3 regions of the Virgibacillus xinjiangensis genome follow, and region 3 is predicted to be linked to each of the others. Evidence: predicted binding sites of a transcription regulator. Region 3 holds the regulator's gene; each other region holds the start of a gene.
What was found. The regulator Rex, encoded in region 3, represses fermentation and respiration genes when NADH is low (regulators of the CRP and FNR family bind a similar motif). The targets are predictions, from matches to a motif close to TTGTGAAATATTTCACAA.
Positions count from the first base shown of each region.

Region 1: the regulator Rex is predicted to act here: its motif matches at 2,938-2,955, upstream of pflB (formate C-acetyltransferase).
Region 2: the regulator Rex is predicted to act here: its motif matches at 3,406-3,423, upstream of ACFOGI_RS10075 (TIGR04053 family radical SAM/SPASM domain-containing protein).

Region 1 is NZ_JBHRSA010000024.1:18,107-23,171, reverse strand. Features, by position in the region: gene ACFOGI_RS05840 (NAD(P)-dependent oxidoreductase) at 1-268, opposite strand, end outside; gene ACFOGI_RS05835 (VOC family protein) at 313-1,164, opposite strand; gene ACFOGI_RS05830 (DoxX family protein) at 1,175-1,579, opposite strand; gene ACFOGI_RS05825 (winged helix-turn-helix transcriptional regulator) at 1,718-2,047, shown strand; gene ACFOGI_RS05820 (undecaprenyl-diphosphatase) at 2,154-2,768, opposite strand; gene pflB (formate C-acetyltransferase) at 3,094-5,065, shown strand, end outside.
Region 2 is NZ_JBHRSA010000041.1:136,786-141,850, reverse strand. Features, by position in the region: gene ACFOGI_RS10100 (molybdopterin oxidoreductase family protein) at 1-1,100, opposite strand, end outside; gene ACFOGI_RS10095 (hypothetical protein) at 1,116-1,559, opposite strand; gene ACFOGI_RS10090 (Crp/Fnr family transcriptional regulator) at 1,749-2,441, opposite strand; gene ACFOGI_RS10085 (DUF2249 domain-containing protein) at 2,631-2,870, shown strand; gene ACFOGI_RS10080 (cytochrome C oxidase subunit II) at 2,926-3,351, shown strand; gene ACFOGI_RS10075 (TIGR04053 family radical SAM/SPASM domain-containing protein) at 3,476-4,633, shown strand; gene ACFOGI_RS10070 (undecaprenyl-diphosphate phosphatase) at 4,687-5,065, opposite strand, start outside.
Region 3 is NZ_JBHRSA010000056.1:60,145-65,209, forward strand. Features, by position in the region: gene groL (chaperonin GroEL) at 1-841, opposite strand, end outside; gene groES (co-chaperone GroES) at 902-1,186, opposite strand; gene ACFOGI_RS15395 (CPBP family intramembrane glutamic endopeptidase) at 1,509-2,219, shown strand; gene ACFOGI_RS15400 (YdiK family protein) at 2,222-2,425, shown strand; gene ACFOGI_RS15405 (redox-sensing transcriptional repressor Rex) at 2,480-3,118, opposite strand; gene ACFOGI_RS15410 (ABC-F family ATP-binding cassette domain-containing protein) at 3,259-5,065, shown strand, end outside.

The sequences.
Region 1 (5,065 bases), on a different contig from region 3:
CCCTGAGGGCTTCGATCAATACATGTCCTGCATCCACATGTGCCTGTTCTTCACCGAGTGGAGCTCCGAATGCATTGACGACCACATCAAATTGATGGAGATCTTCTGTTTTAAGATTAAAAATATTCTTTTCGATTACTGGAAGATTCGAGTTTTGTAGTTTCGATGCATCTCTTACGATAGCTGTTACTTGGTGATCTCGGTTTCCCGCTTCATTCACAATTACATTTCCTGCTTTACCACTTGCGCCAATGACCGCAATATTCATGATCACGCTTCCCCCTTTTTATGTTGCAGTTCCTTCATCTCTATCTACACAGCCAATTCAATACGATTTCCAGACGGATCATAAGTAAGGAGTCTTCCGTCTTCTTCTGTTACGGATGCCCCTATTGTCCGCAAGTTGCCCACCGTTTTTTTGACCGCCTCTTCACTAGGCAAAACGAGTGTGTAAGATTCCATCCCGACACTATTTTCTGGCGGCTTTGGAGCACCTTTCCCATTCCAAGTGTTCACCCCTATATGATGATGGTACTTTCCTGTAGAAAGAAACAGTGCTTGACTTCCAAAGCGGTTAACTATATCAAATCCGAGACCTTTTACATAGAAATCTTCTGTCTCTACCAGCTCAGAAACATGCAGATGGATATGTCCCATCAACGTACCTTCTGGCATTCCTTCCCAAGACTTGCCTGGTTCCACATTCTTTAACAACCTCTCAAAATCCAACGGATCGACTGCCATGGCAACTTCTTCCCCATTCCATGTCCATTCAGAAGGATCACGATCGATATAAATTTCAATCTCGTTCCCATCCGGGTCATGCAAATACAATGCTTCACTGACAAGATGGTCGGATGAACCGAAGCGAATGCCCTTGTTTACCAAATGGACGACGATATTGGCTAAATCTTTTTTCTCAGGCAACAGAATAGCGAAATGATATAAGCCAGTCGTTCTTCCTTGCTTGGGAACGACATCTTCAGGTTGTTCCAATGACAAGATGCTGGTCTTCCCATCTGTTGTGAGCTTTGCTGTCGATGAAGTTTTTTCCAAAATATCAAAGCCGATAACTTCTTGATAATACTGTAAAGACCTTTCTAAATTCTCTACCTTTATATTGACATGACCGACAAACGTCGTTGGCTTGCTGTGGAATCCCATATTGTTCCTCCTAGTTATTATTCGAGTGGAATAATTTATTATCTAAAGATAAGGTCGACCGATCCGCTAATACAAGGAAAATGGACATAGCCAGTAGAACCAAATCAAGTCCATATCCTGCCATTTGCCCATTGCCAACGAAACCGGCCGGTAACTTTGCCGTAAAAATAGCCCCTGCCATGATAAGTGCGAATAACACGCCAATGATTTTGGTACCGATACCCAAAATTAAAGCGATGCCTCCAATCAGTTCTATGGCAGCAACCGGATAAGCCAGAAAACCGGGAATTCCAAGACTGTCGAAATATCCTGCTGTATTTGCTACTCCGGCTTGAAACTTGGATAAACCATGAATGAAAAATGTAAGACCTAATACTGCTCTTAAAATAACCTTCCCTACTTCTTGTTTATTCATTTCTTTCTCTCCTTTTCTTATCAAGTTACTTTATGTAACCTAGTTTATATTTATAATTAATTACTGTCAAGTAAATGATTTATTATTTATAATCAGTTAACATTTCGTGGTATACTTGAATAGGAGAGGTGATTACACATGGCACAGCCGACAATCTGTCCAAAATTTGAAAAAGCCATCTCCCTGCTAAGTCAAAGATGGACAGCATTGGTTATTTATCAATTATTGCAAGGCAAACAGCGTTTCACTGAGATTCAATCAACTATCGGGATAAGTGGAAAAGTATTATCGGAGCGTTTAAAGGAATTAGAACGTGAAGATATAGTGAAACGTGAAGTAATACCCGAGACACCAGTCGTTATCGAATATTCCTTAACAGAAAAAGGGCATGCGATGGAGCCGATTTTGAGAACAATCGAGAGCTGGTCCCAAGGTTGGGTCAGAGAAACGGATGTAGCTACAGAATAGTTACTGGAAATGCATACGAAAGAGGGGCTGCCCAAAAGTCATTTTTAGTGACTTGAGGACAAGCCCTTTTTCCTTCGCATGTTTCAAATGATACAGCAAACAATCCCTACAGATCGTTTGCTTTTATAACATCTTGTTTCTGGGAGTGAAAGGCAACCTGTTCACCTTTATTATTCCTACCTATCAATCGATGAGCGATGCTCAGATGTGGAACAACTTTATAGACAATGATCGCAATAATAATACTGATCAGGGCTCCTATAACGACATCGGCTGGATAATGGACACCAACCCAAATCCGTGAAAAGCCTACCAATACAGATGCTCCCACACCTAATAAAGATGTCCAGCTTCTTCTAAACAACCAAAAAGAAACACAAAATGAAAAGAATACGATCGTGTGCTCACTTGGAAATGAATTGTCCACCGCTTTTTCAATCAGCTGATTGACGTTGGCCAGCTCGGCAAATGGCTGGTTATTGGAATGAATCTTTCCAGCAAGTTTCGCGATCACTTCCGCCAAAATGAGCGTTACCGTCCCGCAAAAAACCATCATCTTGTTTCTCCAGTTTTTAGTGAACCCAAGAATGATTACCGTTGCAATCAATAAATACAGCATATACTCAGAAATAAAGGACATGAGAGGATTGAATATCGGGTAATCTTTCCCTAGATTATTAATCATTCGGAACCATTCCGTATTAATTTCTGAAAGAGCCATCGCAGTTTTCCTCCCTTCCATCTGCTTTTATCAAGGTCTTCTTCGCAGTCATTTTTTGAATGGCATGAATTCTCAAACTCTAATTTAGCTATGCTTATTATAACAGACTGTATATAGAGAATAGAAAGCTTCTTTCTCCAAACGCAAAAAGAAAGGCTATCAGAACAATATGTGAAAATGTGAACAATATAAGAACATTCCATATAAACGTTTACTTACCAGAGAAAATTAGCATATAATCTACTTAAGACATCACTTGCTCACTACTGAACAATATCATGTGAATAAATGAGCAAATCATACAGCCTTTTTAGGAGGTAATAACATGAAGACTGCAGAAGAGGTAAAACATAGAAATTCTTGGGATGGGTTCAAACAAGGAAGATGGCAGAAAGAAATGGATGTACGGGATTTTATTTTGAAAAATTTCACGTTATATGAAGGAAATGAGTCATTCCTCGCAGGCGCCACTGCAGATACATTAGCACTATGGGATCAGGTAATGGATTTAACCAGACAAGAAAGAGAAAATGGCGGAGTCCTCGATCTGGATACTAAAATAGTCTCCACTATCACTTCACATGGGCCGGGATATTTGAATAAACAAATGGAAAAAGTAGTAGGCGTCCAGACAGATGCCCCATTCAAACGTTCGTTACAGCCATTCGGGGGAATTAGGATGGCAGTTGCAGCAGCCGAATCCTATGGTTATGAAATCGACAAAGACGTGGAAAAAGTATTCACCGATTATCGGAAAACGCATAATCAAGGAGTCTTTGACGCCTACACTCCTGAAATGAAACTGGCACGTAAAGCAGGCATCGTTACAGGACTTCCCGATGCATATGGACGTGGAAGAATTATCGGTGATTACCGTAGAGTTGCTCTTTACGGGGTAGATCATCTGATTACGGAAAAGAAAAAAGAGCTGAATCTGATTGGCAATGGAACGATGTCCGAGGATATCATGCGGGACCGCGAAGAAACAGCGGAGCAAATCCGTGCTTTGCAGGAATTGAAGCAACTTGGCGATACCTATGGATTTGATATTTCCAAACCTGCTGCAACAGCACAAGAAGCATTCCAATGGTTATACTTTGGCTACCTCGCTGCCATCAAAGAACAAAACGGAGCTGCCATGAGCTTAGGGCGTGTATCAACTTTCCTTGATATTTACGTAGAAAGGGATCTGAAGAATGGTGTGTTAACAGAAGAGACAGCACAAGAACTGGTCGATCATTTCGTTATGAAGCTCCGACTGGTAAAATTCGCCAGAACCCCTGAATATAACGAGTTATTCAGCGGTGACCCGACCTGGGTGACAGAATCGTTAGCGGGAATCGCTCAAGACGGCCGTCCGCTTGTCACCAAGAATTCCTACCGTTTCCTGCATACGTTGAACAATTTAGGGCCAGCGCCAGAACCGAATTTAACTGTCCTATGGTCTGTCCATTTACCGGATAATTATAAGAAGTATTGTGCAAAAATGTCCATTGAAACAAGCTCGATCCAATATGAAAACGATGATATGATGCGTGAAATATATGGAGATGATTATGGAATAGCCTGTTGCGTATCCGCCATGGCTATTGGTAAACAAATGCAATTTTTCGGAGCTCGCGCTAACCTCGCAAAGGCACTGCTTTACGCAATCAATGGCGGTGTGGATGAGAAACTGAAAATCCAAGTCGGCCCTGCCTATGCGCCAGTTACATCTGACTACCTAGATTACGACGAAGTATCCGCCAAATATGATATCATGCTTGACTGGTTGGCCGATTTGTATGTGAACACCCTTAATATCATTCACTATATGCATGACAAATATAGCTATGAGCGGATTGAAATGGCCCTGCATGATCGTGAAGTCCTTCGTACAATGGCATGCGGCATAGCCGGATTATCCGTAGTGGCAGACTCATTAAGTGCCATCAAATATGCGAATGTCAAAACCATCCGTGATGAAAATGGAGTTGTCGTCGATTATGAAATCGAAGGTGATTACCCAAAATATGGAAATAATGATGACCGTGTAGACCAAATTGCAGCAGATTTAGTGAAACGTTTCATGAATAAAATCAGGACCCATAAAACATATCGTAATTCTACACCAACACAGTCTATTTTAACTATTACCTCCAATGTAGTGTACGGCAAGAAAACAGGCAATACACCGGACGGACGTAAAGCAGGCGAACCATTTGCTCCTGGAGCCAACCCGCTCCATGGGCGAGATACAAACGGATCATTAGCTTCTCTCAGCTCCGTAGCGAAAATGCCTTATGAATATTCTCTCG
Region 2 (5,065 bases), on a different contig from region 3:
CCCGGATAGGTTCCCACTCCACCTACCGTGCGGTTGCCCGATGAACTTGGCTGGCCAGCCATATGAAGTGGCCCACTGCCCGGCTTGCCAATCAGTCCTCTCATCAAGTGAAGATTGTTGATAGCCACACAAGCTGCCGTTGCATCACTACTCTGGAATGCCCCTTGGAGTGTGGTAGAGACGAGACTCTCCGTCTGTCCGAGCTGTTCAGCCGCCATTCGGAGCATTTCAACCTCTATCCCTGTCTCTCTGCTTGTTTTTTCCAATGTCCATTCTTCCACGGACGCTTTCATTTCATCAAATTGGACGGTATGCTCTCCGATAAACTCTTTGTCCAGCCGGCCTTGGTCGATGATTTCCCTGATCAACCCGTTCATTAAAGCCACATTGGTGGCAGGCTTCAATGCCAGATGCAGATCGGCTTCCTTGGCTGTAAGAGTTTCTCTGGGATCCACTACGATAAGGTATGGTTTCCCTGTTCTTTTTTTCCTTTCCATGATCCGTTCGAAAAATACACTGCCTGTTTCAGCGGGATTGTGGCCGAACAGCATGATAGTGTCTGCTATGTCCACGTCTTCAAAGGAGGCCGGGACACCGTCGGAACCGAATGATTCCAAGAGACACCATTCTGTCGTTGCTGTACAGAGGCGGGTATTCGCATCGAGCAGATGGGTGCCGATCCCGGCTCTGCCGATTTTGGCAATTGTATAGTAGTCTTCGAGAAAACCCTGGCCGGTTGAATAGATAGCCACTCCGTCACCGCCATTTTTCTGGATCACTTCCTTTGCTTTTTGTACCATCAGATCCATGGCTTCCTCCCATGTCGCCTTCTCCAGATTCCCTTGGTTATTCCGGATCAGTGGGTGAAGGAGGCGGTCGGGACTATTATTCGGCTGCCATTGGTACTCTGCCTTTGGATCTAGTCTTCCCAAGTTGATCGAATGATCTTTATTTCCTCGGACACCTGCAATCTTTCCATCCTTGACCGCAATTTCACATCCGCAGCCGATGGAGCAGAGGTTACAGGTGCTGTGGACCCATTTATCTACAGCATCTTTCCTATCCATGTTTTGGTCTGTCTTTTGCTCTCCCCATGCCATGATGAAAACCTCCTTCTATTTTTCCGTGTAGAATGTTGGAACGATATAAGGGATATGTGCTTCCTTCATAAAGTCTTCTTCATCCGGCAGTGCTTCTTCCAATTCTTCTTTCATCTCATTGAATAACTCTTCCATCTCCTGAAGTGTCTGCTCTTCCAACAACTTGTTCTGGCTGCATATCCGTTTCCAGCTTTGAAAAAGCAGTTTCTCCGTTTCATCATCCCGGTATATGACTTTCAGCCATTCGACCAATTCGGAATATTGTGGCACATCCTCTTCCTTCAGGTAGGATAGCAGTTTGTCCAGGGTGTCCTGCTTTTCCCGGAGAATCAAATGAACTCTTTCTTCCAGAGGGTCCTCCGGAAAATATCGGTGTTCAAGCAGTCTGTCTGTAAGATCTTTGACTTTGGAAAAAGCCCTGTAGATATGATCGATTTCTTGACGTTTTTGTGCATCCAAAAAAATCCCTCCCGAGAATTATTCTCTTGGCAGGACCCGATTGTTGATAGGTACTAGCTCAATCTGTAAGTCTTTTATATATTCCCGTTGGAATGGTTGCTTAAACTAGCAGGAGAGGCTGAGAGTCTGGTAGTGGAGGGGTGGCTGCTTTCCGGGCGGAGGGGCAAAACGCCCGGAAAGCCTGCAGTATTAGAATAATTCATCTTCCAATGCTTCCGTGTCAATTAGGAAGTAGCCTGATTTATCTGTGGAGAGGAGATTTTTCTTTTTCAGCTGGGTAAGGGTCCGGCTTACTGTTTCCCTGCTGGAACCAATCATATTCGCGAGTTCCCTGTTGGTGAATTGAGTCGTAATCTTTACATCGCCACCGTCTAATTCGGTGCCATTATTTTTCGCCAGCCTGAGCAGGAGCAGGATAATCTGCTCATAGGTGTTGTGCAGGATCTGCTCTTCCAATCTGCTTTGCAGATCAACGATACGGTCGCCAAGCACCCGAAGCAGTTTGACACTGGTCTCGGGGTGGGTAAGCAAAAAGTTCTCGAAGGACTCGATCGGGATATACAAAAGGACCGCATCTTCAATCACCTGAGCATGTGCCGGATAGTCCCCTTTGCGGAAAAAGCCGAGATGCGGAAACATGTCACCGGCCTCCAGTACATTTACAATCTGTTCTTTGCCATGCAGATCTGTCTTATATATTTTAATTTTCCCCTGGTAAATGAAATAGACATTTGTCAACGGGTCCCCATGCATGAATATATGTGTGCCCCGGCGGTACAAGCGATTATGTGAAAAGTCCACAATCGGCTCCATTTCCGAATCGCTCAGTCCTTTGAACAAAGTGAAATGCTTTAATAGTTCCTTTGCGGAATAGTTATTCATGGAAAAAATCCCCTTTATCTATATACAGTCTTCCTTTCCTATTCTAGCATGCCGCAAGCCTTGATATTAACTTTTTTAACAATGTGATTAAAATCATAGGCAGCATGTGTCTTTACGCACAACAGCTTTGGGATAGAAGAGGTAGGATAAAACTGTAAACAATACATCATCAACCGGGAGGGCAAGGCAATGAAGGAAATAGTATTTGCAGAGAAACTGCATGCGCCGGATATTGAAGCGAAAATCCGCCATCCGAGGATATTTGAAGTGTTCGACGGTCTGGAGAAAGGAGAGTATTTGCAGTTATCTAATGACCATGATCCAAAACCTCTCCACTATCAATTTATTATGGAAAGAGAGGGAGAATTCACCTGGGAGTATTTGGAAGAAGGGCCGAACCGTTGGTGTGTAGCCATCGGGAAGATATAAAAAAATAGAAATTAGTTTGCTATCAAATTGACAATAGAAAGGATCGATGATTCCTATGAAGAAAGGTTTATTGGCATTCTTAGTACTTGCATTGGTGCTGTTCTTGGCGGCATGTGGTGGGGGCAGTGACGAGGTATCAGGGCCGGAAGACACAGATGACGCGACTGCGGCCGAGGAGACAGCAGAGGAAACGGAAAGTGAATCAGCAGAAGGTGAAGCTTCCAATGAAATCAATCTGACAGCTACGAACTTCGATTTGGGTGGAGAAGAATTTGTTGTGAATTCTGGAGAAGAAGTGACCTTGACCCTTACTAATGAGGAAGGGAACCATGGAGTTGCCATTGATGAGCTTGATGTAGACCTCCAGGGTGAAGGAGAAGTGACCTTTGTGCCAGAAGAGCCAGGTGAGTACACCATTTATTGTAATATTTTCTGCGGCGAGGATCATGATCAGATGACCGCCACACTGATTGTGCAATAGGAAGTGAGAAGAGCTTAGCCTACAGGCGGCTGCTCTTTTCTTATTTAATGACTGAAGTGAGGTACGTCACAACGCTATTTGGCAAGATAGGTTATACTTCAGTCAGAATTCAGGAGGGGATATCATGTTTAACCGGGATTACAATGAAAATCCGTTTATTGTTATATGGGAACTGACCAGAGCCTGCCAACTGAAGTGCCTGCACTGTCGCGCGGAGGCCCAGTATCATCGCCATCCCTTGGAACTTGATTTTGAAGAGGGGAAGAAATTGATCGATGATATATATGAGATGGATAATCCGATGCTGGTATTTACAGGAGGAGACCCCTTGGAGCGACCGGATGTATTTGACATTGCGGAATACGCCGTGCAGAAAGGGGTGCGTGTTTCAATGACACCGTCTGCAACGCCGAACGTGACAAAAGAAGCGATGAAAAAGGCGAAAGATGTTGGGTTGTCCCGATGGGCATTCAGTATTGACGGACATTGTGCCGAGGTGCATGATCATTTCCGAGGTACAAACGGATCGTTCGACCTCACCATGAATGCGATAGAATATCTGCATGAGTTGGATATGCCTCTGCAAATCAATACCGTTATATCCAAATATAATTATGAGTACCTTGATGAAATGGCCAAAATGGTGGGAGATTTAGGCTGTGTGTTATGGAGTGTATTTTTCTTGGTACCGACAGGGCGGGGGAAGGAAGAAGATATGATCTCCCCTGCAGAGCATGAGCGTGTATTCCGCTGGCTTTACAAACTGTCGAAAAAGGTGCCATTCGATATTAAAACTACCGCCGGACAGCATTACCGTCGTGTAGTCATCCAAAATAAAATGCGGGAACATAAGGGAATGAGCGATCAGGAGCATATTTTCTATGAGGATGCCCTGATGAACGGAAAAACGGGCCAGATTGATGGGTTGGGCCGCGCTCCGAAGGGAGTCAATGATGGAAACGGCTTTGTATTCATCTCCCACACCGGTGATGTCTATCCAAGTGGGTTGCTGCCGGTAAAAGCCGGCAATGTGCGCATGACCCCGCTTGCGGATATTTACCGTCATTCAGAGGTTTTCCAGAACCTTCGCAATCCGGATAAATATAAAGGGAAATGCGGGGTGTGTGAATTCCGTCATGTTTGCGGGGGTTCCAGGTCCCGTGCCTATAATGCGACTGGGGATTATATGGAGAGTGAGCCATATTGCGTCTACATTCCAAAGGTGATGAGAGAACAAATGAAAGAAGAACGGAAACAGAACAAACCAGCAAGCAACCAATAGAATTAGAGAAAAAAGCAACAGCCATGTAGTTAGGCTGTTGCTTTTGCGTCTGTTTACAAGAATAAGATGACAAGAATCCCGACAATGAAACAATAGAAAGCGAAATATTTCAGGTTCCCTCTGGCCATGATATTGATGAACCATTTCAATGCAAAATAGGAGGCAATAATGGATGCCATGAATGCGATGATATAGGGGATCATCAATGTATCGAAGTTAGGGTCGCTGACAATGTCCGTTATGGAGAGTACACTGATCCCCAAGCTCACCGGAATATAGAGAAGAAACGAGAAGCGAAGAGCAGTCTCTTGTTTCATCCCAACGAGCATAGCTGCGACGATAGTTGCACCAGAACGGCTGATGCCGGGGACGAGGGCAGCAGCCTGGGCGAAACCGACAATAAGAGCATCCTTCATACTGAGATCGCCGTCA
Region 3 (5,065 bases):
CACCAAATCCTGGTGCTTTAACTGCTACTGCATTGAATGTGCCACGAAGCTTGTTCACAACCAATGTAGCCAGTGCTTCCCCTTCTACATCTTCAGCAATGATCAGCAATGGTTTACCTTGCTGTACCACTTGCTCAAGAACAGGCAATACTTCTTGGATATTGCCGATTTTCTTATCAGTCACAAGGATGTATGGGTCTTCCAGTTCAGCCACCATTTTGTCCTGGTCTGTCACCATGTATGGAGAAGCATATCCACGGTCGAATTGCATACCTTCCACTACTTCAAGTTCCGTATTGAACCCTTTGGATTCTTCAATAGTGATGACACCATCATTGCCAACACGTTCCATAGCCTCAGCAATCAAGCTGCCCACTTCATCGTCAGAGGAAGAGATTGCAGCGACCTGTGCAATGGATTCTTTGTTTTCAATTGGGTTAGAAATGGTTTTCAGCTCTTCTACGGCTGAAGCAACTGCTTTTTCGATACCACGACGGATACCAACAGGATTGGCACCGGATGTAACGTTCTTCAGACCTTCACGGATCATTGCCTGTGCAAGAACAGTAGCGGTAGTTGTACCATCACCGGCAACATCATTGGTTTTGGAAGCAACTTCGGATACCAGCTGTGCACCCATGTTTTCAAAAGCATCTTCCAGTTCGATTTCCTTGGCGATTGTCACACCGTCATTGGTAATCAGCGGGGAACCGAATTTCTTATCCAACACGACATTGCGGCCCTTTGGCCCTAATGTAACTTTTACTGCATCTGCCAAAGTATCTACACCGCGAAGCATGGCGCGGCGAGCGTCTTCACTGAATTTAATGTCTTTAGCCATAATATATATCCTCCTTGAAAATAATTTTTGGTTTTATTAAGTATATTTATATTCTTCTGTTTAGCTAACTACTGCCAGGATGTCGCTTTCACGAAGAATTAAGTATTCGGTACCTTCATGGTTCACTTCTGTACCGGCAAACTTAGAGAAGATGATACGGTCTCCTTCAGAAACCTCAAGTGCCACTCTTTCTCCATTGTCTGCAACTTTACCAGAACCGACGGCTACAACTTTTCCTTCCTGCGGTTTTTCTTGTGCAGAATCTGGAAGTACGATACCGCTTGCAGTTTTTTCTTCTTGTTCTACAAGCTCAATTACAACGCGATCTCCTAGTGGTTTAATCATGTAGAAAGCCTCCTTAATCCTCTTTGAATTAAATTTATTAGCACTTGGAAGTGCTGAGTGCTAATCACAGTTTATATAATAAATAATTCGATTTAAAAATGCAAGCATTGTAACTGTAAATTTTTATATAATTTTGGTAACCATGGTCAACCCATTTAAGGAGGTATAAGTCCGGGTTGCGGTCATTCTATTATAATAGATGTAGCAGGTATGATAAAATGATTACTATGCATGAAATCACCTCCTGCATGGGGGCTTTATCCGGCAGGGATTTTTGCCGCCCGCTGGCATGCGATAAACTTTTTAAAGGAGTCGTTACACATTGCCGAAACGCTATTGGTGGGTTATCGCAACTTATATTATCATGCAGTTTTCTGCAATAATTGGTGCACCAGTTTTATATGCTGTTTTTCCGATTACTGATTTCGAGGCTGTCATCTATTGGTCCATTCTCAGTTTCATTGCGGCACTGATTGTTACCATCTTACTGATGAAGCCAGACATGCAGGCCGGAAATTCCAGAGATGCATCGTCCTTGGGCACAGTGGTCATATGGTCCATTTTAGGAGTGTTCATGGCCTTCGCAGCCCAGACGATTGCTGGACTGATTGAAATGGAATTGCTCGGGATTGAATCTGGTTCGGAGAATACCCAGCAGATTATGGATATTACGAGGGCCGCTCCAATTTTTATGGTGATCCCGGCATTGATTGCTCCAATTTTGGAAGAAATTATCTTTCGTAAGATCATTTTTGGAAGTTTATATAAACGGATGAATTTTTTCTTCGCTGCGTTACTGTCCGCATTGGTCTTCGGCTTGATCCACTTGGATCCTACCCATATTTTGGTCTATGCTTCCATGGGATTCGTCTTTGCGTTTCTCTATGTACACACCAAACGGATCATTGTACCGATCATTGTGCATGCAGCGATGAATACCATAGTTGTTCTGGCCCAGTACGGGCTTACTCCTGAGGAGATTGAGCGTATGCAACGGCAATTGGAACAGCAGATGATACTGATAGGAGGTTAAGTATGAGAGTTTCCCCGCTCACTTCGGCAATTATCTATTTTGCCATGGGTGCCGTTTTTATATACGCAGCCATTCAGACAGCAGATGAAACCATTTGGAATTTTACCACCATACTGCTTGCGGTGGTTGCTACCATGGATTTCGGAGTCGCCATCCGTATGGTGAACATCCATTTACAAATCAAAAAGAAAAATAAAAAGGATTAATCATTTCCGGCTACAGAAAAACCTGTCGAATCAACGTTCGACAGGTTTTTTCCATTATTCCGGTGTATCAAGCGGGTAGTGTTTCAAGAAATAAACCAACGCTTGCAGTTCCACAGCGAGATCAATATGGTGAACACGCACATGGGACGGCACCGTAATCCTTGCCGGGGTGAAGTTGAGGATTCCTTCTACACCGAACTCGACAAGGCGCTCTGTTACACGTTCAGCTTCCACTGCTGGAATCGTAAGGATTGCCACTTTCATCCCTTCCATCCTTTGTTCCATTTCATCTATATGATAGACGGGTACTCCTCCTATATCCGTTCCTACCTTTTGCGGATCCGCATCGAAAGCCGCTTTTATCTTTATATTATTGTTCTTCATAAAATTATAATTCAAGAATGCTGTACCAAGGTTACCTACACCAATCAGTGCAACCTCTGTAATCTCATTCTGATCCAATGTCTCCCGGAAAAAGCCCAGAAGGTATTCCACATTATATCCATATCCTTTTTTTCCTAGTGCGCCAAAATAGGAAAAGTCTCTTCGGATGGTGGCAGAATCCACTTTAACCGCTTCACTCAGTTCCTTGGAAGACACACGGGCTTTCCCCTGCTGATTAAGGTTATTTAAAAAACGGTAATATAATGGCAGACGTTTGGCAGTTGCCTGTGGGATGTTATCTTGTACCATAACTATTCCTCTTTTCCATTCTTGATTAATGGCTCACTTACATTTTACCAGAAAAAAAGAGAAAAGTCGTGATTGTTTTCACAAGTTGATTGCCTGGTTGATTCCATATAAGATAGACTTGAATAGATGAGGTGAACAAAATGATATTAATGCAGTTGAATGGAGTTTCCAAATCCTTTGGGGCTGAGGAAATTTTACGCAACGTAAAAATAGAGATAAAAGACCGTGATCGAATTGCGATTGTTGGCAGGAATGGTGCCGGCAAATCGACTCTCCTTAAAATAATGGCCGGTGAGTTTACATACGATGAGGGAGACATCTTCCAGCCGAAGGAAACAACCATCGGTTATCTCTCACAGCACACTTCCCTGGAGTCGGACAAAACAATCTGGGAAGAGATGCTGGAGGTATTCCAGCATCTGATCGACCGTGAGAAGGAATTGAGGGAGCTCGAGCAAAAAATGGGCGGCAACCTGCCGTCTGATGAATCACAAAAGCTGTTGGAAGAGTACGACCGCCTCCAGCAGGCCTTCCAGCGCGATGGCGGTTATATGTATGAAGCGGAGATCAAGGCAGTTCTGAGCGGACTGAATTTCCAGGACTACAGTTATGACACCGCCATCCGGGAATTGAGCGGAGGACAGAAGACCCGCCTGGCTCTTGGGAAGCTTCTGTTAATGAAGCCTCACTTGCTTATATTGGATGAGCCCACCAACCATTTGGACATCGATACGCTTGGTTGGCTGGAAAATTACCTGAACGGGTATCCAGGCGCCATTGTCATTGTCTCGCATGACCGGTATTTTCTCGATAAAACAGTAAATATAGTTTATGAGGTCTCCAGACACCGGACGAAAAAATATCATGGCAGCTACAGTAAATTCTTGGAACAGAAAGCCAGGGATTATGAACAAGAGCTCAAAGAGTATGAGAAACAACAGACAGAGATCAAGAAGATGGAAGACTTCATCCAGCGGAATATTGCGCGTGCTTCCACCACCAAGCGAGCGCAAAGCAGACGGAAACAGCTGGAGAAAATGGAAATAGTGGATAAGCCACTAGGTGATGAGGCATCTGCCAATTTCTCCTTCCAAATCAAGAGAAGAAGTGGCAACGATGTACTCAGGTTAAATAACCTCAGTTTCCGCTATGAAGAGGACAGCAAGCCTCTCTTCTCCAATGTTGACCTGGAGGTGAACCGCGGAGAAAGGATTGCCCTGGTCGGCCCGAATGGAGTCGGGAAAACCACCCTGTTGAAGATCATCATGGGGAAACACCAGCCAATTGAGGGGAAGATACAGGAAGGTACGAATGTCCAGATAGGATATTATGATCAGGAGCAGGCAGACCTCTTCTCCTCCAAGACCGTGCTGGATGAATTATGGGATGAGCATCGCACCGTGAATGAGAAGGATATCCGAACCATTCTAGGCAACTTTCTTTTTTCAGGAGATGATGTGCTTAAACCAGTCGATTCCTTGAGCGGTGGGGAAAAAGCCCGACTCGCCCTTGCCAAACTGATGATGCAGAAAGCGAACTTGCTGATTTTGGATGAGCCCACCAACCATTTGGATATTAATAGTAAAGAAGTACTGGAAGCAGCCCTTCAAGATTTTCCGGGGACCATCCTATTTGTTTCCCATGACCGTTATTTTATCAATCGCATAACTGACCAGGTGGCTGAAATGAGACAGGATGGCATGACTGTCTACCTTGGGGATTACGATTATTATATGGAGAAAAAGGCGGAGGAAGCGGAAATAGCCAGACTTCAACAGACAGAGGAAGTCGTCCATAAAGCTGATCAGAAAGCACGTGACTATCGGCAAGATAAGAAGATACAAAGAGAAGAACGTAAGAAGCAAAGGCGTATACAGGAAGTCGAGGAAGAAGTGGAAAAACTGGAAGCAGACCTTGTCCTGCTTGAGAAGCAGATGGCTGAGCCGG